3 regions of the Mesorhizobium silamurunense genome follow, and region 3 is predicted to be linked to each of the others. Evidence: riboswitches for the same ligand, from Rfam matches in the RefSeq annotation. Region 3 holds a riboswitch; each other region holds the start of a gene.
The links. A riboswitch is a leader RNA that binds a small molecule or an ion and turns the genes downstream of it on or off. The one in region 3 is predicted to bind cobalamin.
Positions count from the first base shown of each region.

Region 1 (9,318 bases), on a different contig from region 3:
TGTCAGGCCGCGGATCTGCAGGCTGGCGCGCGCAGTCACCTCCATGATGCCGTTGCCGTGGCGCAAGGCGGATTCGCAGAGTCCGATCAGCGACTTCGGCGTAAGTCCTCCAGCGACCGGATTGAGCCGCACCAGCAGCCCGTCGCCGGTCTGCATCGGCGCGCTGAGGGCAGGGCAGGCGCCGCGGCGCGAGAACGCGTTCATGCCGCCACCCCGCTTGCCTGGGCCTCGGCGATCAAGGCGGCGAGGTCGTCGTCAATGGAATTGCGCAGCGGGTGCCAGAGGCCGCGCCGCCGCGCCGAGAGGAACCGCTCGGCAATGACCTTTGCCGCAGCCGGATTCTCGCGCAGGAGGAAGGCGCGGACTTCCGCGTCGCCAAGATAGGCGTCATGCACGGCCTCGATCAGCGCGCCCGATATGGCGTGGGTGGTCTCGGCAAAGCCGACGAGACGGTCGACCGTCTCGGCGAATTCCGATGCGCCGCGCGGGCCGTGGCGCATCTGGCCGGCGATGAACCGCGGATTGACGGCGCGCGCCCGCACCACTCTAGCTACCGCTTCGCTGACAGAGCGCGGCTTGGGCTTCTTCGGATCGGTCGTGTCGAGCACGATGACGTCGGCATTCCGGCCGAGCTCGGCGAGCGCCGCCGAAAACCCGCCGATGAAGGCGACATCGGCCGAGCCTTCGAGGATGTCGCGGCCAGGGTCGTCGCCGGTATGGACGAGCAGCTCCGCTTCGGCGATGCGGCCCTCGAAGGCGCCGGGCGCCGAGACCGCTTCGCCGTCGGCGCCGCCATAGGCATGCGAGGTGGCGTCGAGATAGGCACGGCCGATCTCCTCACGCGCGCCCCATTCGCCGCGCGACAGCAATTCCTCGACGCCGGCGCCGTAGGTGCCGGGCGAGGTGCCGAAAATGCGGGGGCCGACCTTGCCCTGGGCGCGGGTCGCGGCGGCGAGGGGATTTTCGGTATCGTCCTCATCGCGGCTGGCAACCGCATTGGCGGCAGCATCAATCAAAGCGATCTGGGTTGGGAACATGTCGCGGAACAGGCCGGAGATGCGCCAGGTGACGTCGACGCGCGGGCGGCCGAGCGCTGCCGGCGGCAGCACCTCGATGCCGGTGACGCGGCCCGTTGCGGCATCCCATTGCGGCCGGCACCCCATCAGCGCCAGACCTTGCGCGATTTCCTCGCCGCCGGTGCGCAGCGAAGCCGAGCCCCAGAGGTCGGTGACCAGCGAGCGCGGCCAGTCGCCATGGTTTTGCATGTAGCTGCGCACCACTTCTTCTGCCGCTGCCTGGCCGAGGTCGTAGGCGGTCGGAGTCGGCATTGTGCGCGGATCGGAGGTAAACAGGTTACGGCCGGTCGGCAGCACGTCGGAGCGGCCGCGCGCCGGCGCGCCGGCGGGGCCGGCCTTGATGTGGCGGCCGTCGAGAGCGGCGAGCAGGGCAGCCTTTTCGGCCTCGGCGCTTTGCCGGCGCAGCGGATCGGCTTCGTCTTCCGGCGCGCGGCCATAGACATGCAGCCCGTCCTTGACGGCAAAATCCTTGAGGTCGCAGAGCCAGGCGTCGATGCGGCGCAGCGCTTCGTCCGGCGCGTCGGTGCCGGCAACGCCGGCCTCGGCCGCCAGGCCGGACTTCTGCGCGGTCTCGACGATGAGCCTGGCCAGCCGATCGCGGCGACGGCGGTCGAGTCCGTCGGCCTGGGCATACTCGTCGACCAGCCGCTCGAGCCTCTGTTGCGCTTCGTCGAGGCCGGCGCCGGTCAATGGCGGCGGCAGATGGCCGAGCGTGACGGCCGAAAGGCGGCGCTTGGCCTGCGCCGCCTCGCCGGGATTGGAGACGATGAACGGATAGACGACAGGCAGCGCGCCGGTGACGATCTCGGGAAAGCATGTATCGGAGAGGGCAACCGTCTTGCCCGGCAGCCATTCCAGAGTGCCGTGCGCGCCGACATGGATGATAGCGTGCACGCCGAGCGATTTCTGCAGCCAGAGGCCGAAGGCGATCAGTTCGTGGCGCGGAGGCAGAGTCGGGTCGTGGTAGTCGGCGCGGCGGTCGGCGGGGCGGCCGCGGTCGGGAGCCAGCGCCACGGTGACGTTGCCGAAGGTCGCGGCGCGGAAGGGGAAGCCTGGCGAGGTCGGCGCTTGAGCCTCGCGCAACCCTATCGCGTCTTCTGCCTTACTCCACGCGGCCTCTACCGCAGCTACAGCAGCCTTCGGCAATTCAGTTGAAAAGGAGAGATAGTCGTCAAGCCCCACCGAATGGCCGGAAGTTTCCAACGCATCCAGCAATTCGCGCGGCGATTGCGGTATCCCCTCAACGGAGTAGCCCTGTTCCTTCAGGTCATGCAGCATGGCGAGCACGCTGGACGGCACATCCAGGCCGACAGCATAGCCGGTCCGCCCTGGCGCGCTCGGGTAATCCGGGATCAGGATCGCCAGTTTGCGCCTGGCCCGCTCGGTCCGTTGCAAGCGAATGAAGCCCGCGATGCGCTTGGCGACCTGCCCGACGCGGTCGGCTTCGGGCCGGTTGGCGAAGGCGCGGAAGGCGAGCGCCGGATCGGTCTCGATCTCGCCCTTGAAGGAGATTGCGCCGGCCAGGATGCGGCCGTCGAGTTCGGGCAACACGACATGCATGGCAAGATCGGCCGGCGCCAGGCCGCGCTGGTTCTTCTCCCAGACCTCGCGCCGCGTCGTGGCGACGATGACCTGGAAGACGGGCACGCCGGCGCGGTCGAAGAGCGTTTCGGCGCCCGGCTCGGCGCCTGAGGCGAAGGCGGTGGCGCTGACGATGGCCGACGGGTTCAGCGAGGCGAGGGCGGTTTCGACGAAGGCCAGAGACGCAGGATCCTTCAGGCTGGACACGAAGATCGGCATTGTCGTGAGGCCCTGCAGCCTCAAGGCTTCCGCGAGAGCGTCGATCGGCGCCACGTCTGCCGCAAGCAGCATTGAGCGGTAGAAGAGGATGGGGATGATAGGAGCGGTGTTTCCCTCCCCCTTGAGGGGAGGGTGGCCCGAAGGGCCGGGTGGGGTCACCTCGGCAGCGCTCGGCGTTTCTTGATGTCGGCGCGCGTCGCGGAGGACCCCACCCCCGGCCTGCGGCCGGACCCTCCCCTCAAGGGGGAGGGAGACCACACCGAGTCCCGGATGATAGTACCCAGCCTTCGGTACACTCACCGGCTCGGCCACGGCCGCTTCCGATCCCGCCAGCCGCGCCAGCCTCTTCACCAGCGCCGCCATGTTCGCCGGGCCGCCTTCGCGGAAATAGCCGAGCAAGGCGTCGAGCTCGGCGCGCGGCAGGGTCGAGCCTTCGATCAGGCGCTGGTCCTCGTCATGGCTTTCGCCGGGCAGCAGCGCCAGCTTGATGCCGCGTTCGCGCGCCACCGCCGCAAGCTGGTCGCAGCCGTAGCGCCACCAGTCATAGCCGCCGAGGATGCGGACCAGAACGACCCTGGCGTGGCGGGCGACGCTGTCGATCCAGAGGTCGACCGACATCGGATGCCTGAGGTCTCGCAGGGCTGCCAACCGCATCGACGGTAGTCGCTCCGCGTCCGCCTTCCAGGCGGCGGCCAGTCCGGCGAGGTCGCTGTCTGTGAAGGACAGGGCCACGACATCCGCAGGCGTCTGCCTGAGGTCGATCGGCTCGGCGAGGTCGTCGAGCGAAGCGGATGTCGTGGTGAGGATATGCATCGCTTTTCGGGTTTGCCTCAGCCGGCGAGGATACGTTCGATCGCAGGGCGGTTCAGCCCTTTGAGGCCGATGACGACGAGCCGCGAGCGGCGGTCGTCTTCCGCGGTCCAGGCGCGATCGTAATAGTGGTTGACGCGCGGGCCGACGGCCTGGAGCAGGAGCCGCATCGGCTTGCCGCCGACCTGGACGAAACCTTTGACGCGCAGCACGTTTTCCTGCTCGGCGGCGAGGGCGACGCGCTTGGCCAGCTCGTCCGGATTGGCGATCGACGGAATGTCGATGACGAAGGAGTCGAAATCGTCGTGCTCGTGGTCGAGCTCGTCGTCGTGATGGGTCTTTCGGTTCTCGATGTCGTCCTCGACCGCGAGGCCGAGGCCGAGCACCACGGACGGATCGACCTTGCCCTGCGCGGTCGGCACGACCTTTACGGCGCGCGCCACATGCTCGCCGATGACGGCGTTGGCGCGGGCCGCGCCGGCCGTGTCCATCAGGTCGCTCTTCGACAGGATGATGAGGTCGGCGCAGGCGATCTGGTCCTCGAACACCTCCTCGACCGGATCGTCATGGTCGAGCGAGCCGTCGGCGGCACGTTGCGCCTGCAGGGCGTCCATGTCGGAGGCGACGCGGCCATCGGCCAGCGCCGGGCCGTCGACCACGGCAATGACGCCATCGACCGTGACGCGGCTCTTCACGCTCGGCCACTGGAAGGCCTGGACCAGCGGCTTGGGCAAAGCGAGGCCGGAGGTTTCGATCAGGATGTGGTCGACTTTCGGCGTGCGCGACAGGATCTGGTCGAGCGCCGGCACGAAATCGTCGGCGACGGTGCAGCAGATGCAGCCATTGGCAAGCTCGACGATGTTTTCTTCAGGACATGTGTCGATGCCGCAGCCTTTGAGGATCTCGCCGTCGATGCCGACATCGCCGAACTCGTTGACGATGATCGCCAGCCGCTTGCCCTTGGCGTTTTCGAGCAGGTTGCGGATCAGCGTCGTCTTGCCGGCGCCGAGGAAGCCGGTGACGACGGTGCAGGGAACGCGGGAAACGGAACCATTCATGGTCAGTCCTTCAGGAGGTCGAGGGGAGGGATGCGGGCAACCAGGCCGCGCTTGAGGGAATCGGGCCGGCCGCGCCACGGGATCAGGCCATCGGTCGATGTGGCGAAGAGTTTTGCGCCGGCGACGAGGTCGGCGCCGCTGGTCGTGTCCAGGTCACCGAAAACGTAGCTCCAGCAGCCGTCGCGCAGCAGCGCTGCGCTCAAACGTCGCTTGCAATTGCCGAGGCATTCGACGGTGCGGATGTCGATATCCTGGCCCGAGGCCGCGCGGCGCGTGTCCTCGGCCAGCAGGGCGCCGGCGCGCGGCTGCGCGTCCGAACCGGTCTCGTCGCGGCAGGAGGAACAGACGATGACGGTGACGCCCGCCAGCATGTCCTCGGGTTCGGACGGGACGTCCGCTACGTTGGCCGGAAAACTGCCGTTGCGATCCAAAACCAGGCTCCTTGCCCGGAAAACCCGCCGGGCGATCGGATACTTTAAGTCTCAGACGGCAGGTCTCCTGGCTCGCGGGTCGTCACCTTGGCGCCGCCTTCCCGGGGACATCCCAGTGGTTTTCGGCTGAGGCTCGTCGCTTACAGTTGCGGGGACAGCCGCGGATTTGGAATTTTTGAATTCCGCACCGCATTCCCTCTTGGCTCCTCCCTTTGCCGGGAGAAGACCGTCTGCTTCGGATTTAGGCTTACAGGTGCAGGCCTGTCAACGCGTGGCTACGACACCCGGATGTCGGCCAGCGCCGGACCGAGGTCGCCGGCCGGTGTCACTTCAATGCTCTCCAGGCCAAGCCAGGCTTGCATCTGCTTCAACTCTTCTACCAATTGGGCTGCTGTTTCGGCCGGTGCGCCGGCCTCGGCATAGGCGGCGTGGACGCGAAGCACGCTGGCAGGCCGATCAGCTCGGAGATCGACTCGGGCGACGATCCGGTCGCCGAGCAGGAATGGCAGCACGTAATAGCCGTATTGGCGCTTTTCGGCCGGTGTGTAGATCTCGATGCGGTAGCGGAAGCCGAAGAGCTTTTCGGTCCGGGTGCGCTCGAAGACGACGGGATCGAACGGGGCGAGCAAGGCGCGCGCCTCTATCCGGCGCGGAATGCGCGCGTCCTTGTGGAGATAAACGGTCTTGTCCCAGTCCTCGACGCGCACCGGCAGCAGTTCGCCCATTTCGACCAGTTCCTCGATTCGGTCTTTCGTGTCGCCCGGCGCCAGGCGGAAATAATCGCGCAGGTCGCCATAGGTGGCGATGCCATGGGCGCGGGCGGAAATGCGCAGCAATTCGCGGTGGGCGTCCTCGACCGACGGTACCGGCAGGTCGAGCACCGCCTGCGGCAGCACGCGCTCCGGCAGGTCGTAGTAGCGTTCGAAGCCGCGCCGGTAGGCGGTGGTGATGTATCCTGCCCAGAACAGCCATTCGAAGGCGTGCTTGGCCTCGCTCCAGCCCCACCAGCCGCCATTGCCCTTATGGCCCTCGATGTCGGAGGCGGCGATCGGCCCGCGATCGGCGACTTGCCTGTAGATCTCCTCGATCATCTCCTTGCGCTCGCGGCCCCATTTGGCGAGGCCGAGATACATTTCCTCGCCGCGTTCGGCGCGCTGCATGCGCCAGCGCATCAGCGGGTAGGTCTCGACCGGCAGGAAGGAGGCCTCATGCGCCCAATATTCAAAGACGGCGCGCCTGCGGGTGAGCGCGGCATTGTCGAGCAGCGAAAGCGGGTAGGGGCCAAGGCGCGAATAGAGCGGCATGTAATGAGCGCGCACCACCGCGCTGACGGAATCGATCTGCAGCAGCCCGGTGCGGGAGAGCACGCGGGCGAGGTGCCTGCGGTTAGGCTCGCCGCCGGGGCGAGGGTCCGTAAAGCCCTGCGCGCCAAGCGCGATGCGCCTGGCCATGCGAAGAGAGATTTTTTCCTTCATCAAGGTGCCTTTGCCTCGATCCGTTTACCTGACGTCCAGCCGATGATTCCAGCCATGCTAGCAGGCAAATGGCGGGAGATATGTCAGGAGAGGAAAGTGGAGTAAAAAGCGAAGGAAATCAAACAGGAGCGGATCGGACCAGTTTGCTCCGATATGGCGTCCAGGGCCGGATTTTGAACAAGGTTTGACTTGCTTCGCCGAAACCGCTGCGCTAACCCTCGCCGCGTCGCAGCATAGGGCCCTTAAAACGGTTCAGCGGGTTAAACTGTCACGCTTCCGCATTAGAGTCCGTTGCTGTAATCAAAGTGAACTGGCCCGCCAAAGGAAAGTCGCCGCATGAGCGCACTCCTAAGTTCGTACCTGCCCATCGTCCTGTTCATCGCAGTGGCGATGGTCGTCGGTCTGGCGCTTATCATCGCGCCGTTCCTGGTGGCCTACCGCAATCCCGACCCGGAAAAGCTTTCCGCCTATGAATGCGGGTTCAACTCGTTCGACGACGCCCGCATGAAATTCGACATCCGCTTCTACCTGGTGTCGATCCTGTTCATCATCTTCGACCTCGAGGTCGCCTTCCTGTTCCCGTGGGCGGTGTCCTTCTCCAAGGTCGGCATGCTCGGCTTCTGGTCGATGATGGTGTTCCTGGCGGTGCTGACCATCGGCTTTGCCTATGAATGGAAAAAAGGAGCGCTGGAATGGGATTGAACGACAGTTCAGGCACCCTCGTCGCGCCGAAGCCCAAGGGCATCATCGACCCCAACACCGGCAGGCCGGTGGGGGAGGACGATCCCTTCTTTCTCGAAATCAACAATGAGCTGGCCGACAAGGGTTTCCTCGTCACCTCGACCGAAGCGCTGATCACCTGGGCGCGCAGCGGCTCGCTGATGTTCATGACCTTCGGCCTCGCCTGCTGCGCGGTCGAGATGATCCATACTTCGATGCCGCGCTACGACTCGGAGCGGTTCGGCGTCGCGCCGCGTGCGTCTCCGCGCCAGTCCGACATCATGATCGTCGCCGGCACGCTGACCAACAAGATGGCGCCGGCGCTGCGCAAGGTCTACGACCAGATGCCGGAGCCGCGCTACGTCATCTCGATGGGCTCCTGCGCCAATGGCGGCGGTTACTACCACTATTCCTATTCAGTGGTGCGCGGCTGCGACCGCATCGTGCCGGTCGACATCTATGTGCCCGGCTGCCCGCCGAGCGCGGAAGCGCTGCTCTACGGCATTCTTCTGTTGCAGAAGAAGATCCGCCGCACCGGCACGATCGAACGGTGAACCGATGACCCTGGCGTTGAACGAACTCTCCACCTATCTCGGCGAGAAGCTCTCCGGCCGCATCGGCGAAACCGTGCTTGCCTATGGCGAACTGACCGTTTCCGTCGAACCCGGCAGCCTGATCGAGGTGGCGACCTTCCTGCGCGACGACCCGCGCTGCCAGTTCATCTCGATCATCGATATCTGCGGTGCCGACTATCCGTCGCGGGCCAAGCGCTTCGACGTCGTCTACCACCTTCTGTCGCCGAAGCAGAATGTCCGGATCCGCCTCAAGGTCCAGGCCGACGAAGAGACGCTGGTGCCGTCGCTGACCGCCGTCTATCCCGGCGCCGACTGGTACGAGCGCGAGACCTACGACCTCTATGGCGTGCTGTTCTCCGACCATCCCGACCTGCGACGCATCCTGACCGACTACGGCTTTGACGGGCATCCGCTGCGCAAGGATTTCCCGCTGACCGGCTTCGTCGAGGTGCGTTACGACGACGAGGCCAAGCGGGTCATCTACGAGCCGGTCGAGCTCAAGCAGGAATTCCGCAATTTCGATTTCCTCTCGCCATGGGAAGGCACCGACTACGTGCTGCCAGGCGACGAGAAGGCGAAACAGTGAGTAGCGAAGTAGTGAGTAGTCAGTAGGGAAGGAATTGGAAAAGCGGATCGAATCTTATCGAGACCTAATGGTGTGGCAATCGGCGATGGTTCTTGCCGAAGATTGTTATCGTGTCACCAAAGGTTTTCCGAAAGACGAGGTCTATGGAATGACCTCCCAGATGCGCCGCTCGGCGGTATCTATCGCCGCCAACATTGCTGAAGGGTATGGTCGTGAGAACAGAGGTTCGTTCGTTCAATTTCTGCGCATGGCGCAGGGTTCGCTGAAAGAACTGGAAACGCACATACTGCTGGCATGCCGTGTCGGTATGCTGGAAAGAGCCAACGAGACTGAGCTGCTGCTGCGATGCGAAGAGATTGGGAAAATGATGCGATCTCTTATCAGGACGGTGCAGGCAAAACAGGCGGAATAAGTAGGCATTGAGATTGATGATCACTACTCACTACTCACTACTGACTCTTCGCCAGAGGCGCCAGAATGGCTGAGACCTCCGTCCGTAACTTCAACATCAACTTCGGTCCGCAACACCCTGCGGCGCATGGCGTTTTGCGCCTAGTGCTGGAGCTGGACGGCGAGGTGGTCGACCGTGTCGATCCGCATATCGGGCTGCTCCACCGCGGCACCGAGAAGCTGATCGAAGCCAAGACCTACCTGCAGGCCGTGCCCTATCTCGACCGGCTCGACTATTGCGCGCCAATGAACCAGGAGCACGCCTTCGCGCTCGCGGCCGAGCGGCTGCTCGGCATCGAAGTGCCGAAGCGCGGCCAGCTGATCCGCGTGCTCTATT
Region 1 covers NZ_LPVS01000029.1:24,991-34,308, reverse strand. The annotation lists gene cobG (precorrin-3B synthase) at 1-204, opposite strand, end outside; gene cobN (cobaltochelatase subunit CobN) at 201-3,689, opposite strand; gene cobW (cobalamin biosynthesis protein CobW) at 3,707-4,744, opposite strand; gene AU465_RS07425 (DUF1636 family protein) at 4,747-5,175, opposite strand; cobalamin riboswitch at 5,216-5,421, opposite strand; gene AU465_RS07420 (winged helix-turn-helix domain-containing protein) at 5,451-6,650, opposite strand; gene AU465_RS07415 (NADH-quinone oxidoreductase subunit A) at 6,987-7,352, shown strand; gene AU465_RS07410 (NuoB/complex I 20 kDa subunit family protein) at 7,343-7,924, shown strand; gene AU465_RS07405 (NADH-quinone oxidoreductase subunit C) at 7,929-8,531, shown strand; gene AU465_RS07400 (four helix bundle protein) at 8,566-8,943, shown strand; gene AU465_RS07395 (NADH-quinone oxidoreductase subunit D) at 9,009-9,318, shown strand, end outside.
Region 1: it holds a riboswitch for cobalamin, as region 3 does, so the genes downstream of both, AU465_RS07425 (DUF1636 family protein) here and AU465_RS29020 (CbtB domain-containing protein) in region 3, are expected to answer to the same signal.

Region 2 (9,318 bases), on a different contig from region 3:
CATCGACGATCTTCTCCAGCGCATCGAGCGCCTGTTCGAAGCTCATCGCCTTGACGTCTTGATTAGCTTCATCAGCCATAATTCATCCCTTCATCAGCCGCCCGACATGGGCGGCGACCGAAAATGCCAGTCCCTGCAGATCGTAGCCGCCCTCCAGCAGACTGACGAGCCGGTTGCCGCTGTGGCGCCCGGCGCGGTCCATCAACTGACCGGTCGCCCAGTCGAAATCATCCTCGGTCAGGTTGATCTCGGCCAGCGGATCGCGATGGTGCGCATCGAACCCCGCGGAAATGATGATCAGGTCCGGCTTGAAAGCGTCGATCGACGGCAGCACGCGCGACAGGAAGGCGTCGCGGAACGTGTCGCTGCCGGTGCTCGGCGCGAGCGGCGCGTTGACGATGTTGCCGGCGCCGGTTTCGCTCTTGGCGCCGGTGCCCGGGTAAAGCGGCATCTGGTGCGTCGAGCAATAGAGCACCGACGGATCGTCCCAGAAAATGTCTTGCGTGCCGTTACCGTGATGCACGTCCCAGTCGACGATGGCGACGCGATCGGCCTGGTGCTTCTTCTGTGCATGACGGGCGGCGATCGCCGCGGTGTTGAACAGGCAAAAGCCCATCGCCGTCGTCTTTTCGGCATGATGGCCGGGCGGGCGAGCGGCGACGAAGACATTGGCGGCGCGGCCTTCGAAGACATCGTCGATCGCCGCATTGGCGGCGCCGATCGCCGTCACCGCGGCCTGCCAGCTTTTCGGACTGGCGCTGGTGTCGGCGTCGATCGAGACGATACCGCTCGCGGGGATGGCCGCGCGGACGCGGGCAACAAAATCTTCCGGATGCGCATAGAGGATGGTTGCCTCGTCGCCTTCCGGCGCCTTGACGCGGTCGAGGGCCGAAAAAGCCTCGTCGTCCAGCACGCGCTCGATGGCGCGCAAACGGTCGGGCCGCTCGGGATGACCGGACGGCGTGAGGTGTTCCAGGAATACCGGATGGGTGTAAAGACGAGTGGTCATGGAGCCTAATCTAGGCACCTGTCACCCGGATAGCCATGTTTCAGCGCCGAATGATTGGGGAAAATCGCGCCCGATCGTGTCGCAGGCGGCATTGGCGCGGCTTAAGCTTCGCGATAGAGTCCTGCCGCTGCCTGGTGCCCGCGACGCGGGAGAATCGGGAACACGGTTGAAATCCGTGGCGTGCCCAACGCTGTGAGGGGGACCGCGCCGGCAAAGCCACTGTCCAAGACGGGAAGGCGCCGGATGCGGGTAGATCCCGAGCCAGAAGACCGGCCCGGCAGACATGGTCGTCCGCATGGTCAGGCGGAGGACTGCTTATCGCAAGGGGACAAGCGATGCAGGCACGAATGGCCGCCGCCGGCGGCGACGACTTTGACCAATTGGCGCGCGACGCGGTCTACCGGGCAATGTTCACCAGGCGTGACGTGCGCAGCCATTTCGTTGCCGACGATCTCGACGATGGCGTGCTGGCGCGGCTGCTCACCGCAGCGCATCACGCGCCGTCCGTCGGCTACATGCAGCCGTGGAATTTCATCGTCATCCGCGATGCGGCAAGGCGTCGGCGGGTGCGCGACCTTTTTCTGGCCGCGCGCGAGCAGGAATTGCCGGCGATCGAGGCGGAGCGGCAGGCGCTCTACCGCAAGCTGAAGCTCGAAGGCATCTGCGAAAGCGCGCTCAATCTTTGCATCACCTGCGACCGGCAACGGTCAAAAGACTCGCCGCTCGGGCGCTGGCACAATCCGGAAATGGACCTCTATAGCACCGTCTGCGCGGTGCAGAATTTCTGGCTGGCGGCGCGCGCCGAAGGCGTCGGCGTCGGCTGGGTGAGCATCATCGATACCGAGGCGCTGAAGCGGCTGTTGTCGATTCCCGAACATGTCACGCCGATCGCCTATCTTTGCGTCGGCCGCGTTTCGGAATTCGCGCCGAGGCCGGATCTCGAAGCGCATGGCTGGGGCAAGCGCCTGCCACTGGGCGACCTGGTGATGAGCGAGACCTTTTGCGGCGCCGGCGAGGCGCCGCTCAAATCGGCAATTGCCCGCCTTGGTTCCGGCGAAATGGTGAAGCCGTGATCAGCCTGCCTTCGTGGTCAAGGGGCTGCTGATCAAGCAGTCCGCGGCGTATCCCAGCGCGAGCCGCCGAAGGAGCCCAGCGCCTTGTCGCGCAGCTCCCTGAACTTGGACGAGGTCTCGGCCAGGCGCCGATCCCACTCCGGATTGGGAACCTGGCCTTCGATGGTGGCGAAATAGACCTGCATCAGCGAAGCGATGGCGAAGGGTTCGATGAAGGCCGCCTTGAAGGCCCAGGCGAAGACAATGGCCAGCACGAAGGCCCAGCCGGCGAGTTGCCCCGGCATCACCCAGAGGATGGCGGCTGCCGGGGCAAGCATCAGCAGGAAGATGACGAAGGACACACCCCACATGATCACCGCCAACCAGACGGCGTTCTTGACCATGTGCTTGCCGTTCTGCGCGTAGAGCACGACGCCTTGCCTGGCGGTCTCGAAAGGCGAGTTCGAATTGATGCGGATGTTGTAGCCGAGGATGATCTCATCGACATAGGTCAGCGACAGGCGGATGACCGTGTTGATGAAGCTGACGATGCCGCTCAAGCCCGGAATGGGCAGGAATGCCGCGATGCCGCCGATCAGGCCGGTGATGGCGCGGATGGCGCCCTTCACCAGCTGGTCGACGACAAAAAGGATGTTGGCCTCGGCGAAGCGCTTGGTCACCACCTCGCGCGCATAGGCGATCTGGCCCTGGCCGTCCGGAACATCGTGGCCGTCGATAAGATGGACCATGACGGCGATGTGACCGGCCTTCAGGGCATAGAGGATGTATTCGCGGATCCAGTAGAGGGCGATCGAGACGACGCCGAAGCCGACAACCCCGCCCCACAAGGCAAACGACATCGGCCCGTCGGGGTCGGTCGAGATATGGCCGACGCCATAGCCAACACTGGCGCCGGTACCGGTCGCCATGATGTAGGCGACCGTGATGCCGAAATAGACGATCATGCGAAAGACGATGAACGGCCATGTCCGCATCATGATGGACACCGACCGGCCGATGCTGAAGTCCCACATGGCCCCGACTCTCCCACCTCAGAGAATGGCCGGGAAGGATGCGCTCACCCTTGCCATTGTCAATGTCGGAGCGATTTTGAGCGGGGGACAATTGTTGAAGACAGTGCTGCCCTCATCCGCCTGCCGGCACCTTCTCCCGTGAAGGACGGGGAGAAGGGTCACGCTCCGGCGCTAGCGTGCCCGTCCTTCACGGGGAGAGGTTAGGGTGAGGGGCAGCGCCGACTTAGGCGATTGCCTAGAGCACCGCGTGCCGGATGCTACTTGCTTTTTAATCCTTCGAGCAGTTGCTTGAACGCCGCTATCGCCTCCTTCGACGTCGCCGCAGGGTCTTTCGAATTGGCGATGCGCTGCGAGGCCTGGCTGCTGGCGCCGTTGATCAGACGCGCCGCGGTCTGGACCGCGGCGAAGCGGTCATTCCGGCCGAATGACAAAAAGGGCCAGCTCTTTCAGCCGGCCTTTTTGCTTCGCCTACAGAATCTCGGTCTTCGCGATGTGGATGCCGAAACCTTCGAGGCCGACATAGTGGCGCTCGCGCGAGGCGATCAGGTTGATCGAGGAAATGCCCAAATCCTTGAGGATCTGGGCGCCGAGACCGATCTCGCGCCACTCGTTTTCGCGCCGACGCGCTTCCTCATGATCCTCGCGGTCGCTGCTCTTCGGCCGATTGCGCTCCTGATGGGCGACGCCGACGGAACCTTCGCGCAGATAGACGATGACGCCGCGCTTGCGCTCGCCCATCGCCTTCATGATGCCGTCCAACCGGTGGCTGGTGCCGAAGACGTCGGTCACGACATCTTCCGAATGCAGCCGCACCGGTACCTCCTCGCCGTCGCGGATGTCGCCGAAGACGACCGCGACATGGTGCATGGAATCCCAGGGCAGCGTGTAGGTGAAGACCTGCGCCTTGCCGCCGGGCGTGTCGATGTCGGAGCAGGCGACCCGCTCGACCAGCGTTTCCTTGCGCTGGCGGTAGGCGATGAGATCGGCGACCGAAACCTGCTTCAGGTCATGTTCTTCGGCGAAGGCCTGGACCTCTGGCCCGCGCTTGACGGTGCCGTCGTCGTTGACCAGCTCGGAAATGACGCCGACCGGCGGCAGTCCGGCGAGCTTGCAGAGGTCTACAGCGGCTTCGGTATGGCCCGAGCGCATCAGCACGCCGCCCTCACGCGCGATCAGCGGGAATATGTGGCCGGGGCGCACGAAGTCGGAGGCGCCGACATTGCCGTTGGCGAGGTTGCGCACGGTCAGCGTGCGGTCGTCGGCCGATATGCCCGTCGTGGTGCCGTGCTTGAAGTCGACGCTGACGGTGAAGGCGGTGGTGTGCGCGGAATCGTTGTCGGCCACCATGGGCGCAAGGTTCAGCCGCCTCGCATCCTCGCGCAGCATCGGCGTGCAGACGATTCCGGAAGTGTTGCGGACGATAAAGGCCATCTTTTCCGGCGTGCAGTGAACGGCTGCGACGATCAGGTCGCCCTCGTTCTCGCGCCCGTCATCGTCCATGACGACAACGATCTCGCCGCGCTCAAAGGCGCGGATCGCTTCGACGATCTTCTTCTGGTCGTAAGGCATAGGCGCTCGCTTCGCTCGCAGGGAATAGGAATTAGACAATAGGCAGTAGGGAAGGAAAAGGGCTGTCTCGGGCTGGCATGCTGCCTACTGCCTAATCCCTACTGCCTACTGCCTTCCCTGTCTGTCCTCTGTGCCGCAGATAATGATCCGCGATCGCGCAGGCAACCATGGCCTCGCCGATCGGCACGGCGCGGATGCCGACGCACGGATCATGGCGGCCCTTGGTCATGACCTCGACGTCCTTGCCGTCTTTGTCGATGGATTTGCGCGGCGTGAGGATCGAGGAGGTCGGCTTGACGGCGAAACGGGCGACGATCGCCTGCCCGGTCGAGATGCCGCCCAGGATGCCGCCGGCATTGTTCGACAGAAACACCGGCTTGCCGTCATTGCCGATGCGCATCTCGTCGGCGTTCTGTTCGCCGGTGATGCGCGCCGCCTCGAAGCCGTTGCCGATCTCGACGCCCTTGACGGCGTTGATGGACATCAGGCCGGAGGCAATGTCCTGGTCGAGCTTGGCATAGATCGGCGCGCCGAGGCCTGCCGGCACGCCGTCGGCGACGATCTCGATCACCGCGCCGACCGAGGAGCCCGCCTTGCGGATGCCGTCGAGATAGGCGGCGAAGATGGGAACCGACGCCGGATCGGGCGTGAAGAACGGGTTCCCGGCGTCGCCGATGAAATTCCAGTTCCAGTTGGCACGGTCTATTGCTTTTTCGCCCATAGAGACCAGCGCGCCGCGTACCACCATGCCCGGCACCACCTTGCGGGCCAGCGCGCCGGCCGCCACCCGCGCCGCGGTCTCGCGCGCCGAGGAGCGGCCGCCGCCGCGATGGTCGCGCAATCCGTATTTGACCTCATAGGTGTAGTCGGCATGGCCCGGCCGGTACTGGCGCGCGATCTCGCCGTAATCCTTCGAGCGCTGGTCGACATTCTCGATCAGCATCGACACCGGGGTGCCGGTGGTGATCATCGTCTCGCCGTCCTCGTCGAGGATGAAGCCGGAGAGGATTTTCACTTCATCCGGCTCGCGGCGCTGGGTAACGAAACGCGACTGGCCGGGGCGGCGCCGGTCGAGCTCGGCCTGAATATCCTCGCGTTTGAAGCGGATGCCGGGCGGGCAGCCGTCTACAACGCAGCCGAGCGCGGCGCCATGGCTTTCACCCCAGGTGGTGACGCGAAAAAGATGGCCGAATGTGTTGTGAGACATAGAAAAACGCCCTGCCCGGCGGCGGAGCCCGGTTCGCCGGTTCAAGGGTGCCTTCTATTGGCGTTTTCCACAGCGGTCAAACGGTGATCGGATGCATCAATCTGTGATCTCAAGGATTTAGTTTTGACACATTCGGTTGGTTTCTGCTCTCTTCCATCCGCCGTTGAGGATCCGCCGCTGACCAGCCGGCGCAATGACCAAAGAGGACGACGATGCGTACCCTGATTGGCGCTGTTGGCGCCATGCTCATGATTTCCACCGCCGCATTCGCCGGTCAGACTGAAGGCCTGATCAAGAAGGTCGACAAGGACACGCTGACGCTGACGCTGGACGACGGCAAGTCCTACAAGCTCAACGCCGAAACCGATCTCGACGCGCTAAAGCCCGGCATGGACATCGTCATCGCCTTCGACGTGACCAACGGCGAGAACGTCGTGACCGATATGCAGCTGCCGGACAGCGACGCGAACTAAATTCAGGTGAGGCCGGCCTGACCTGAATTCGGCAGGCCGCAGCGTTTACAGCCACTCCAGGCTGCGGCCCTCCAGCCGGAGCAGGCGGTCCTGCGGGATCTCGAGGCTCGCCGCCTCCTGCTTCGACACCCCCTCCACAAAGCGGAACAGGCAGCGCATGACGCCGCCGTGGGTGACGCAGACCGTCTGCCGGTCAAGCGCGTCGAACCACGGCTTTGTCCGTTCGAGCAGCATCTGATAGCTCTCGGCGCCGTCGCCGGGCGGCTGGAAATCCCATTTGGCGGCGCGACGTCCATGCGTCGATCCAGGATGCCGGGTCTCGAGCTCACGAAACGTAAAACCCTGCCAGTCGCCGAAACTCAATTCCACCAGACGCGGTTCGGTGCGGTAGGCGAGCGGGTCGAGCCCCATTGCCGCCCGCATCAGTTCCATAGTTTCGCACGTGCGCCGCATCGGGCTCGCGACAAAGTCGAAATCCTCACCCTTGCCGATCATCGCGGCCAGGCGCCGGCCGTTGCCAGTCGCCTGCTGGCGTCCAAGTTCATTGATGTCGGTGTCGGCCTGACCCTGCAGCCGACGCTCAGTGTTCCACTCCGTCTGGCCATGGCGCGCGAGGTAGACGAGCGGATACATCAGGGCTTCCGGAGGTCGGGCGAGGGCCTGGATGGAAGGGTAGGCGGAGAGAGAATTAGTCCTTGACAGTCGAGATGTCCGGCGCGTCGACCGCCTTCATGCCGACCACATGGTAGCCGGAATCGACGTGATGGACCTCGCCGGTCACACCACGCGACAGGTCCGACAGGAAATAGACACCGGAATCGCCGACCTCTTCCTGGGTCACCGTCTGCTTCAGCGGCGCGTTGTACTCGTTCCACTTGAGGATATAGCGGAAGTCGCCGATGCCGGAGGCTGCCAGGGTCTTGATCGGGCCGGCCGAGATCGCGTTGACGCGGATCTTCTTGGCGCCGAGGTCGACGGCGAGATAGCGGACGCTGGCTTCGAGCGCTGCCTTGGCGACGCCCATGACATTGTAGTGCGGCATCACCTTTTCGGCGCCGTAATAGGTCAGCGTCAGCAACGAGCCGCCTTCGCTCATCAACGGCTCGGCGCGCTTGGCGATGGTGGTGAAGGAAAACACCGAAATGTCCATGGTGCGCAGGAAATTATCGCGCGTCGTCTCGACATAGCGGCCGGTCAACTCGTCCTTGTCGGAGAAGGCGATGGCATGGACGAGGAAGTCGAGCTTGCCCCAGTGCTGGGCAATGTCGGCAAAGACAGCGTCAAGGCTTTCCGGGTCGGTGACGTCGCAATGGCCGGCGACATGCGCGTTGAGTTCCGCCGCCAGCGGCTCGACGCGCTTCTTGAAGGCCTCGCCCTGATAGGTCAGCGCGATTTCGGCGCCGTGGTCGGCGCAGGCCTTGGCGATGCCGAAAGCGATCGACCGATTGTTCGCGACGCCGAGGATGAGGCCCCGCTTACCGGCCATCAGGCCCTGTCCACCCGCCATGTGCGCGTTCTCCGCAAGAATGTCTGCTTCGTGTGGAGCCCTATCGCACAGGCACAGGGCCCCTTCAAGCGTCGAAAACAGACTGGCTTGAGGAGAAAATCGCCTCGATCAGCCTTTTCGGTCGCGCATCAGGCCTTCGAGATCGGCATCACCGCCTTCCGGCAGCATCAGCCGCACATGGGCGTAGAGGTCGCCGTGGCCGCCTGCTTTTTCCGGCAAACCCCTGCCTTTCAGGCGCAGCACCTTGTCGGAGCTCGACCATGCCGGAACGTTGACCGCGAGCTTGCCGGTCGGCGTTTCGACCGCCACCTTGGCGCCGAGCACGGCGTCGGCCAGATCGACCGGAAGGTCGACATGCAGGTCGCGGCCCTCGATGCGGTAGCGCGGATGGCGGCGGATGTGGATCTTGACCAGCGCGTCGCCGGGCTGGCCGGGGCCCTGCTCACCCTGCCCCTTGAGGCGGATGGTCTGGCCATCCTCGACATAGGCCGGAAGCTTGACCGCCATCTTGCGGCCGTCGGGGAACATCGCCGTCACCTTCTCGGCGGTGGCCGCCTCCTCGATGGTGATGTCCAGCGTGACGTTCAAATCGGCGGCCTGGACCGGCTGGCGGCGGTCGCCTCGACCGGCGCCACGGGCGCCTGAGAAGGCATCGCCGAAGATCTGGCTAAAAATGTCGCTGTTGCCGTCGAACGGATCGCCGCCCGGGCGCCCGGTGCGGAATTCGAAATGCGCGCCGCCAGGACCCTGCTGCTGACGGCGGAACCCGGCGAACGGATCGCCACCGCCGGCCGCGCCTTCGAAGCCCTGGAATCTCGGCTTGCCGTCGGCGTCGATCTCGCCGCGATCATAGGCGGCGCGCGTCTTCTCGTCGCCGACGATCTCGTAAGCCTGGTTGGCGGCGGCAAAACGCTCCTTCGCCTTCGGATCATTCGGATTCTGGTCCGGATGATGCTGCTTGGCGAGCTTGCGGTACGCCGATTTTATATCCTTGGCCGATGCGTTTCTGGCAACGCCCAGCACCTCATAGGGGTCGCGCATGCTTCCTGCCTGAAAGAGAGAATGAGTCCACGGTTGCCCCCTATATGCGCTCGCATAGGAAGAAATTCCAGTGGCGCAAGAGGGATCGGCAATCGAAAATCAGAGCGTGCCGACCAGATCAGAGCGCATTGAACTCCTGCATGCGCCAACCGCCGGCGCTGGCCATGCAGAGTTCGCCCTTGTACAAGGCCACGCCGTCGAAGCTCTCCCGCGTGGCGTTGAAGCGGCGGCAGGTGAGGCCGCCATCCTTGAGTTCCACCAGCTCGGTGATCGCGCCACGCGAGCCGGTGCCGGCATTGGCCCACGGCACCGCCTGACCGCCGAGCTCCTGTATGTCGGCGGAGGAGACCGCGTTGCCGATCGTGGTCTGGTCCGAATCCTTGTCGCTGCTCGCCGGCTGGGCGGGCGAGGACGGCGCGCTGGACG
Region 2 covers NZ_LPVS01000104.1:84,038-93,355, reverse strand. The annotation lists gene AU465_RS31625 (exodeoxyribonuclease VII small subunit) at 1-79, opposite strand, end outside; gene AU465_RS31620 (histone deacetylase family protein) at 83-1,009, opposite strand; cobalamin riboswitch at 1,125-1,301, shown strand; gene bluB (5,6-dimethylbenzimidazole synthase) at 1,345-2,082, shown strand; gene AU465_RS31610 (hypothetical protein) at 2,115-3,095, opposite strand; partial or broken gene AU465_RS36860 (TetR family C-terminal domain-containing protein) at 3,353-3,490, opposite strand; gene ribB (3,4-dihydroxy-2-butanone-4-phosphate synthase) at 3,564-4,664, opposite strand; gene aroC (chorismate synthase) at 4,756-5,871, opposite strand; gene AU465_RS31595 (DUF1344 domain-containing protein) at 6,084-6,344, shown strand; gene AU465_RS31590 (histidine phosphatase family protein) at 6,390-6,977, opposite strand; gene fabI (enoyl-ACP reductase FabI) at 7,033-7,851, opposite strand; gene AU465_RS31580 (DnaJ C-terminal domain-containing protein) at 7,960-8,892, opposite strand; gene AU465_RS31575 (RT0821/Lpp0805 family surface protein) at 9,011-9,318, opposite strand, start outside.
Region 2: it holds a riboswitch for cobalamin, as region 3 does, so the genes downstream of both, bluB (5,6-dimethylbenzimidazole synthase) here and AU465_RS29020 (CbtB domain-containing protein) in region 3, are expected to answer to the same signal.

Region 3 (9,318 bases):
GGATCGCCAGCGACCTCAACGCCAACGGCGTGGTCGGCGACGCCAGCCTCGCCACGGCTGAGAAGGGCCGGCTGACCGCTGAGCATCAGGCGGATGGATTTGTCAGCCTTGTCAGGGATGTTCGTAAGGCGAAGCTTGCGGACTGGCTGCTTTAAGCCTGGATATCCAGCTCGAAGGGCGTCCCTTCAAACGCGTCGGCGCCGCGCCCGATCGCTTCGATCGCCGCGATCATGCGGCCGTCGCGCCCGAGCAAGGTGTCGGCCACCGCAATCAGCCGTGGATTGGGGGTCGCCGTCGGCGAGAGAAAGCGCAGCGTCTTGGCCAGCTCCGCTTCGTCGCGCTTGGGCGCCAGCGCCGCCGCGATGATGTAGGCCGAAGCGGTTGAGCGGCTGATGCCGGCATAGCAGTGCACGACCAGCGGCTTTGCCCGGTCCCAGCGATAGGCGAAGTCGAGCAGCGCACGCACATGCTCCTCGCCCGGCATGGTCATTCCTTCCTGCGCGACGGCGATGTCGTGCATGACCAGGTGCAGATGGTTTTCGGCCAGGATGGAGGCCGGGCGCGTCACTTCGGTGCCGGCGGCGAGCAGCGACAACAAGCGCTCCGCGCCGGTCCTCGACACCGTTTCCTCGACCTTCGACAGCGAACAGACATGGATCATCTTCCGGACTCCTTGCCCATATCCTTGCGCCGCTCGGCCCAGGCGGCAAGCGCGCTTTCGAGACGCTGCCATTCGGCCTCGCTGCCCGGGAGGCCGGCTCGCAAGACTTGTGGCCGGTCGGCAAAATGACGAAGCAGGATGCCGCGCTCGCCAAGCGCGGAAAACAAGGATTGAGCATCAGGCAAGGACAAATAGCGGAACAAACTGGTGCCGCCAGCGACCGGAACCTCGAATCGAGCAAGCAGCGCGTCCAGGCGCATGGCATCGCCTGCCAGGCGCTGTCGCACCTCGCCTAGCCACTTGGTGTCCGCCAACGCGCGGATGCCGTATTCGAGCGCAGGTCCGGCAACAGCCCACGGCCCAAGCTGCGCGTCCAGCCGCTCGACCGTCAGCGTGTCGGCAAGCGCGAAGCCGAGCCTGACGCCGGCAAGGCCGAAGAACTTGCCGAAGGAGCGCAGCACCACGATGCTGCCCTCCCCGACATCGCCGGCCAGGCTGTGCTCAATCGGGCCAACATCCATGAAGGCTTCGTCGACGACCAGCAGGCCGCCCTTCGCGCGAAGCCGCGCGGCGAGATCGAGCAATCGATCCCTCTCGATCACTTGCCCATCCGGATTGTTCGGGTTGACCAGCACGGCAAGGTCCGCGCCCGCCAAGGCGTCGAAATCGCGCACATCCGCAACCGCATGGCCCGCGATCGCGGCGGCCCGGGCGTGCTCGGCATAGGTCGGACCGAGCACCAGCGCCTTGCCGGGCCTCACCAGCGAAGCGACGCGCGGCAAGAGGATCTGCGTGCCGGGCGCTGCCACGACATGCGCCGCCGACGGCGCGCCATAGGCTCTGGCCGCAATTTCGGCCAATTCGCGCAGCCGTCCTGTCTCCGGCAATCGGGTCAGGGCGGTGGCGGGCAGATCGAAAAGCGGATAGGAGTGCGGATTGATACCTGTCGAGAGATCAACGAAAGGCTGTGGCGCATGAGGAAAGAGAGCGCTTGCCCGCCCAAGGCTGCCGCCGTGATCAACCGCTGCAATCGCTCCGCCTAGAAGCTTCATGTCGATTCTGATCGCTTTCCTGTCACTCGCCGTTGAACGCGTCCTTGGCTATCCGGACTGGCTGTTTAACGCCATCGGCCATCCGGTAACCTGGATCGGCAGGCTGATATCCTTTCTCGATCGCAGGCTCAACCGCGCCACCGATTCCGACGAATTGCGTCGCCGTCGCGGCGTCCAGGCCCTTCTGGTCATCTTGCTGGTGCCGGCCGCCATCGGCCTGACGCTGCATTTCCTGCTCTGGCTGATCTTCCCCTCGGGCCTGGTTATCGCGGCTATCCTCGGCTCTTCGCTGTTGTCGCAGAAGAGCCTCGCCGAACATGTCGAGGATGTCGCCGATGCGCTGGAGACCGGCGGCCTGACGCTCGGCCGCATCGCCGTTTCGCGCATCGTCGGCCGCGATCCGGAAAAGCTCGACAAGGCGGGCATCGCCCGCGCCGCGATCGAAAGCCTGGCCGAGAATTTCTCCGACGGTATCGTCGCGCCCGCCATCTGGACCGGCATAGGCGGGCTGGCCGGCGGCGTGGCGTACAAGGCGGCCAACACCGCTGATTCGATGATCGGTCATCGTACGCCGAAACATGAGGCCTTCGGCCGCGCCGCCGCACGATTCGACGATCTGATCAACCTGCCGGCCTCGCGGCTCACCGGCCTGCTGATCGTGCTCGCGGCCTTCCTGGTCAAGGGCGCCGATCCTCGCAATGCCTGGCAGGTGATGCGGCGCGACGCGAAGAAACACCGTTCGCCCAATGCCGGCTGGCCGGAAGCCGCCATGGCCGGTGCCCTGGGTTTGGTGCTGGCCGGGCCGCGCAGCTACGGCGGCGAGGTCGTTGAGGACGCCTTCATGGGCGAAGGTGGCCGCAGTGAGGCCGAGAGCACCGACATAAGGCAGGCGTTGAAGCTCTACCGGGTCGCCGACTGGCTGCTGATCGGCCTGGTCGGGATCCTGTCGGCGATCGTGATTTATCTGACCATTTTGATCGGCGGCTAACGCGCTGACGCGATTTTACCACGAGACGCGGACTTCCTTCGCGGCGGGATCCGCAGCGGCGCCAAATCTTTTGATCGCGTAGCCGCCAGCGGCAACGGGTGAAGATTTCAGCACCGGCTCAATCACATGGAAAAGCTTCTCGGCGTCCGGCCCGTACAAATAGAGGGTGCAATTGCCCCCGCCGAATTCATCGCCATCAAATTCGCCGACACCCGCATCTGAAACGACTTGGTTCAATCGATCTTCTAGAACTTGAACCGATTGCCGCTCTTGCGGTGCTCCAACCTGACCCCCACTCAGAAGAAGATAGACAATCACCGCTTGTTCCAACGGGCGTCTCCCAACGTACGCAGCTAAAATTCGATGCCCTGCTGTGCCTTAACCCCGGCCGAGAAATGGTGCTTGGTCAGCCCCATTTCGGTGACGAGGTCGGCTGCCTCGATTAGCAGCGGCTTAGCGTTGCGACCGGTGACGATGACATGCAGATCGTCTCTGCGACCCTTCAGTGCGGCGACCACTTTTTCCAGATCGAGATAGTCGTAGCGCAGGGCGATGTTGAGCTCGTCGAGTACCACGAGGCTGATCGACGGATCGGCCATCAGTTCAAGCGCTTTCCCCCAGGCCGCTTCGGCGGCGGCGATGTCGCGCTTCAGATCCTGGGTTTCCCAGGTGAATCCCTCGCCCATCGCATGCCAGACGACGCGGTCGCCGAAATCGGCGAAGGCGTCCTTCTCGCCGGTGTGCCATTTGCCCTTGATGAACTGGACGACGCCGACGCGCTTGCCGTAGCCGAGCATCCTCAGCGCCAAGCCGAAGGCCGCCGTGGTCTTGCCCTTGCCCGGTCCGGTGTTGACGATCAGCAGTCCTTTCTCGATCGTCTTGCCGGCCACCTCGGCGTCCTGCACCGCCTTGCGCTTGGCCATCTTGGCGCGATGGCGCTCGGCGTCCCTTTCATCAATGGTCTTGTCATCGATTTCGGCCATGTCACTTCACCTTGAGCGGCAGCCCCGCCACCATCATCAGCACGCTGTCGGCGACGGCTGCGACCTGCTGGTTAAGCCGGCCGGCAGCGTCGCGGAACCGGCGCGCCAGCGCGTTGTCCGGCACGATGCCGAGCCCGACTTCATTCGACACCACGAACCAAGGCCCGCGCGGCCGCGACAGCACGTCCGAGAGCCGCCGGCACTCGGCCTCGACGTCGTTTCCAGCCAGCATATGATTGGTCAGCCACAATGTCAGGCAATCGATCACCACCGGCTGGTGGTCGGGCAAGGCCTCGATCGCGCCGACCAGGTCGAGCGGCGCATCGACGGTGACCCAGCCCTCGCCTCGCCGCGAGCGATGCAGCGCGATGCGCTCGCGCATCTCGTCGTCATAGGCTTGCGCGGTGGCGATGTAGATCCAGGGCGACGGGCCTGCCGTCGCCAGGGTCTCGGCATGCGCGCTCTTGCCCGAGCGCGCACCGCCGACGATGAAGGTCAGACGACCCTCGGCGCGATCAGGCAAAGCTGTCGCGCAGGCTGGTCGCCGTGCCGGCGAAGCGGCCGCGCACCACGCCGACGACAGCCCCAAGCACCAGCCAGAACACCAGATCGGTGAGCGTCACCGCCACCACGAACTGGTGATGCAGCCCTTCGGGAATCGCCGTTTCGAAGCTGTCCGGCTGCGGCGCGCCGACAATATGCGGCGCCACGATCAACGCCACGGCGAGGATCGCCAGCGGCAGCGATTTGCGGAAGGCGATCAGTCCGAGACCGATCGCGGTCGCGGCCACTGTCGAAATCCACCAGATCTGGCGCGGCAGGAGCTCGGCCGCCGGCATTGCCGGCAGTTCAGGCGGCAGGCCGAGGCCGGGCGCCAACGTGAACACCGCAAAGCCGGCAAGGCCCCAGAACACGCCCTGGCGCCAGTTGCCGATGCCGCCGGCAAATTCGGAGACCGCGACTAGGATCAGCGCGAAGCCGATGCCGGTGACGATGTTGGCGACGACGTTGAAGGCGAAGCGCTCGTAGCCGTCGGCCGGCGCCCAGCCTTCGTCCTCGGACGGGGCAGCCGCTTCGGCAGGCGCCGGAGCCGCGCTGCTCATCGCGTTGTCCGCGGGAGCGGCCGAACTCATCGCATTGTTGTTTGTGCTGACGGCGGCATGATCTTGGTGATGACCGCCGCCGGCTTTTTCATAGACTTCCGCCTTGAGGATCAGCGGCACGGTCGCATAGGCCTGCATGCAGGCGAGCACGATGCCCGCCACAAGCCCCGCGATCGCCGCGACGAACACGACGTTGCGAAACAGATTCATGATGTCAGGCCTTGCTTAGTGGCAGGGAAAAGCCATCGAGTGGCGATAGTCGTGCGCAGCGTTGTGGACCGCATCGATGTGCGAGAAGCCGACAAAGCCGACGACGAAAACGCCGAGCAGCGCGGCCAAGGCCAACTGCAGGACGCGCGACTGCGAGGAGACGGAGGCGCCGAGGGAGACGGAAGCGGTATTCATATCCTGTCCTTTCGCCCTCCACCCGAGGGCATAGAAGTCAACTTTCCCGTCGCCGGCAGGTCTCCTGGCTCGCGGATCCGCGCCCTTCCCCACCTTCCCGAGGAGAACCCTCAGTGGTTTATGGAGAGGACTACCGCACACAGTTGCGGGGGCAGCCACGGCTTTGGGCGAAAAAATCGTCCTCACCGCATTCCCTCTTGGCTCCAAAAACGGAACCGACGACGCGATCGACTATAGGCAGAATCGTCGCGCCCGGCAAACCAAATTCCGTCACGCCGGAGCGCGATTGCGGCATGGATTCGCGCGCTAGGAGGCGGCGATCCTTTCGGCGACAAGCTGCTGCAGCCGCCACAAATGGCGGTCGTGAATGCCGCGCGCTTCGAGATTCTTGACGGTGTTGTAGAGATAGTCGGCACCTGAACCCCAATGGCCGCAGGACGTCGCAAGCCTTTCCACCACCTCGCTTTCACCAAGCGGCCCGGCATAGGTCGTGCCCTTGCGATTGATGACGAAGGCGAGTGCTTTCAACGGCCCCTTGTCGGTTGCAAGCTGCAGCAGGCGGGGATGGTAGCTGGTCGGCTTCAGCGTCATTTCGCGACGGAAAAGCTTGTCCAGCGCCTGCCGGCGGTCGCCACCGTTCAGGCGGAAAGCGACGCCCTTGCATTGGCCGCCACGATCCAGCGCCATCATCAGGCCCGGACTCTGTTTGGTACCGCGCCAGCGGGTCATCTTCATGCAGAAAGAGCGATGCCAGCCGCGCGCCACGGCGACCCGCTCCTCGACATGTTCAATTTCGGGTTTCCAGATCAGCGAGCCATACCCGAACAGCCAGAGCGGCTCGACTGCGGGAAGCTCAGCCTCGAATGCATCGAACATGGTTTCATAGTCGCTGTCGGAGAGATGCTGCGCTTCAGGATCGGGTCCGGAGTCCTCGACAACCCGATAACAGCGGGCGACCAGTTCCTCGGTAAGCGACATCGTTCTTGCTGCCATGCGGTGCACCTTCGGCGGCCGGCGAATCCACCGGCGATGACGAACCGAGCTTAAGTTTCTCGCGCAAGCGCCACAATGCGGAAGACCAGCCAGCCCGTTGATCAAAACGGCTTCGGCAGATAGCGCCAGGTGAAGAAGCCGCAGAAGGCGGCCAGTATGCCGAGCGTGACGAAGACCGAGCCGAGGCCGAAGAAGGAGAGCACAACCGAATAGACCAGCGGCGGCGTCAGCTCGGAAAAGTCGAGATAGGTGCGGTAGACCGCCGCCATCTGTGCCCGTTCATAGGAGCGCACAGAGCGCATGAAGGCGGTCGAGCCTAGCGCGTCGAGCGCAATCGTAAAGAGCGCGCCGCAGAGCAGGAAGGCGGCCGTGAGCAGCGGCGCGGCCACGCCGACGCCGCCCGCCGCAAAAAGCATCGCCGCCATGGCGAAATAGGCGAAGGTCATGGTCCGGCGGCCGCCGAAGCGCTTTCCGGCCTTGCCCCAGAAGATCGCCATGTGCCTGCCGAAACCAGAAGCCCGCCGGCTACCTTGCCCTCGCCGGTGATCACCATGAAGAGCGGGCCGTAGACGAAGAATGTCGTCCAGAAGCAGGAGCGGCCGAAGGCGATCAGCCAGGCGAGACGCAGCCGCGGCTGCGCGATGAAGCGGCCAATATTGGCGAGCGGATTGGCCGGACGGCTCTTGCCAGGGCGGATCGACGGGTTGTCGCCCAGCCGATAGGTCCAGAACAGCGCGAGTAGCGCCAGCGCGAAGGCCACGACCGCGCCATGCGCGGCATAGATGCCGAAGCGGGTGTAGAGGAAGATGCCGAGCGTCGGCCCGCCGGTCCAGGCGAACATCGACCACGCCATGCGCAGCGACTCCGCCTGCATGAAGTCGGCCTTGCGGATGTGGTCCATGATGTAGAGGTTGAGCGTGATCGACAGAGCGCTCGCCCCCATGACGCGGCAGAGCATGCCGGCGAGTTGTCCCGTCAGCGTGTGGGTGACGAAGAATACCGAGCCGAGCGCCAGCATCAGGCAGCCGACCGTATAGACCCATCGCCGGGCGAAGCGGCGGATCAGCATCGGCATGAACAGCGTCACCGAAAGCCCGAGTAGCGACACGATGGTATAGAGGATCGAGACGATCTGCTCGTTGTGCAGGATCTCGTAGGCCTGGATCGGGATGACGCTGGAGATTGTGGCGCGAGCGAAGGATTCGACCGCATAGAGCGAGGCGAAGGTGCGCGCATCGGCGGGCCTCAGAGCCGGAAGCCAGATCGGATGGCGCACATGGGTGGACATCGGCCCTCCGAAAGTGAATCGCTCGCCAATCTGGCCGGACCAGTGGCGGACCGGTAGCAGGAAACCGACTCCGAAAAGCCGAAAAGCGAAGCCGGTCAAAGGCTTTCCACCGCTGGCCTAAAGCGGCTTGCCGTGCCGCCGGAATGGCAGCCGCCGATCCACCCTCTGTTGTTCGCCCGAACCGTGATAGTCGTTTGGCAGGACTGAATCGGATTGCGAGATGATGAGCCTTCAAACGACGAGCGAAGCCGTTCAGGACGCGCCGAAACACAGCCGCATCGTCGCCATCGATATCCTGCGCGGCATCGCGCTGATCGCCATGGCGAGCTACCACTTCACCTGGGATCTCGAGAATTTCGGCTACACCACACCGGGGCTGACCGCTTTCGGCTGGTGGAAGCTCTACGCGCGCTGCATCGCCTCGACCTTCCTGTTTCTGGTCGGCGTCAGCCTGTTCCTCGCGCATGGCCGCCAGATCCGCTGGCCGAACTTCTGGAAGCGTTTTGCCATGGTTGCGGTTGCGGCGATCGCCATCTCGGCCGTCACCTACATCGCCACGCCGGACGGCTTCATCTTCTTCGGCATCCTGCATGAGATCGCGCTGGCGAGCCTGCTCGGCCTCGCCTTCCTCAGGCTGCCTGCATTGCTGACGGCCATCGTCGCGGTGGCCGTGATCGCGGCGCCTTACTATCTGCGGTCGGAGTTCTTCGACCATCCCGCGCTTTGGTGGGTCGGGCTGTCGGCGACCAACCCGCGCTCCAACGATTATGTGCCGCTGTTTCCATGGTTCGGCGCGATGCTTGCCGGCATCGCGGTCGTCAAGCTCGCTTCAGCCTCCGGGCTTCTCGCCCGGCTGGGGATCTGGAAGCCCGGCCGTTGGTCCAACCCGCTCACCTTCATCGGCCGGCACAGCCTCGCCTTCTACCTCATCCATCAGCCGGTGCTGTTCGGCTCGGTCTGGCTGCTTTCGCAGGTCATGCCCGCCGCGCCGCAGGACAAGGACGCCGGCTTCCTCAAAGCCTGCCAGGCCTCCTGCGAACAGCAGCAGGACACGAAGTTCTGTTCCAGCTATTGTGGCTGCATGCTGGACACGCTGAAGGGTGAAGGGTCTCTCGACAAGCTCTACAGCAACGAGCAGTCCAGCATCTGGAAATCGCATCTTGCCGATCTCGCCAGCACCTGCACCGCGGCAACCGAAAGCAAGATGGAGGGAGGGCAACAATGACCGGCACCCAGTCGAAGCATGGGATCATCCCCTGGCCGCCTGTGATCTATGTCGTGGCGATCGCGCTCAGCGTCGTGCTCGGCATGTTCTACCCGCTGCCCTGGATCGGCGACATCTTCGGCGCCATCCTGGTCGGCGCCGGCTGGGTGGCGCTTTTCGGCGTCGCGGCACTCTGGGTCACGGCGATCCGCGCCATGGTGCGCGCCAAAACGACGCTCAATCCCAATGCCGAGCCTGACCATCTGGTGACATCCGGCCCCTTCGGCATCACCCGCAACCCGATGTATCTCGCCAACACGCTGCTGTTGATCGGCGTTTCCTTCATCACCGGCATCGCCTGGTTCCTGCTCTTCGCCTTCCTCGCCGCCTTCGCGACGCAGAAGATGGCGATCGAGAAGGAAGAGAAGATGCTGGCGGCAAAGTTCGGCAAGAAGTATCGCGATTACGCCAAACGGGTCCGGCGCTGGATTTGACTTAATGCATGTCGCCCAGAAGTGTGCAGCGGTTCTGGGACAACGACATGCATTAAAACAAAGACTTAAAGCGCGGCGCCTGAATCCGTTTCAGCGCGACGCGCTTTTAGAGCCGCGCTTTGCGGCCGCTCACGTATTCACGCCGAG
Region 3 covers NZ_LPVS01000098.1:3,164-12,481, reverse strand. The annotation lists gene AU465_RS29060 (creatininase family protein) at 1-155, shown strand, start outside; gene AU465_RS29055 (tyrosine phosphatase family protein) at 152-661, opposite strand; gene cobD (threonine-phosphate decarboxylase CobD) at 658-1,713, opposite strand; gene cbiB (adenosylcobinamide-phosphate synthase CbiB) at 1,712-2,701, shown strand; gene AU465_RS29040 (hypothetical protein) at 2,717-3,031, opposite strand; gene cobO (cob(I)yrinic acid a,c-diamide adenosyltransferase) at 3,055-3,684, opposite strand; gene cobU (bifunctional adenosylcobinamide kinase/adenosylcobinamide-phosphate guanylyltransferase) at 3,686-4,207, opposite strand; gene AU465_RS29025 (CbtA family protein) at 4,200-4,997, opposite strand; gene AU465_RS29020 (CbtB domain-containing protein) at 5,013-5,192, opposite strand; cobalamin riboswitch at 5,230-5,427, opposite strand; gene AU465_RS29015 (gamma-glutamylcyclotransferase) at 5,499-6,185, opposite strand; partial or broken gene AU465_RS29010 (MFS transporter) at 6,287-7,473, opposite strand; gene AU465_RS29005 (heparan-alpha-glucosaminide N-acetyltransferase) at 7,697-8,698, shown strand; gene AU465_RS29000 (methyltransferase family protein) at 8,695-9,171, shown strand; gene AU465_RS28995 (MerR family transcriptional regulator) at 9,301-9,318, opposite strand, start outside.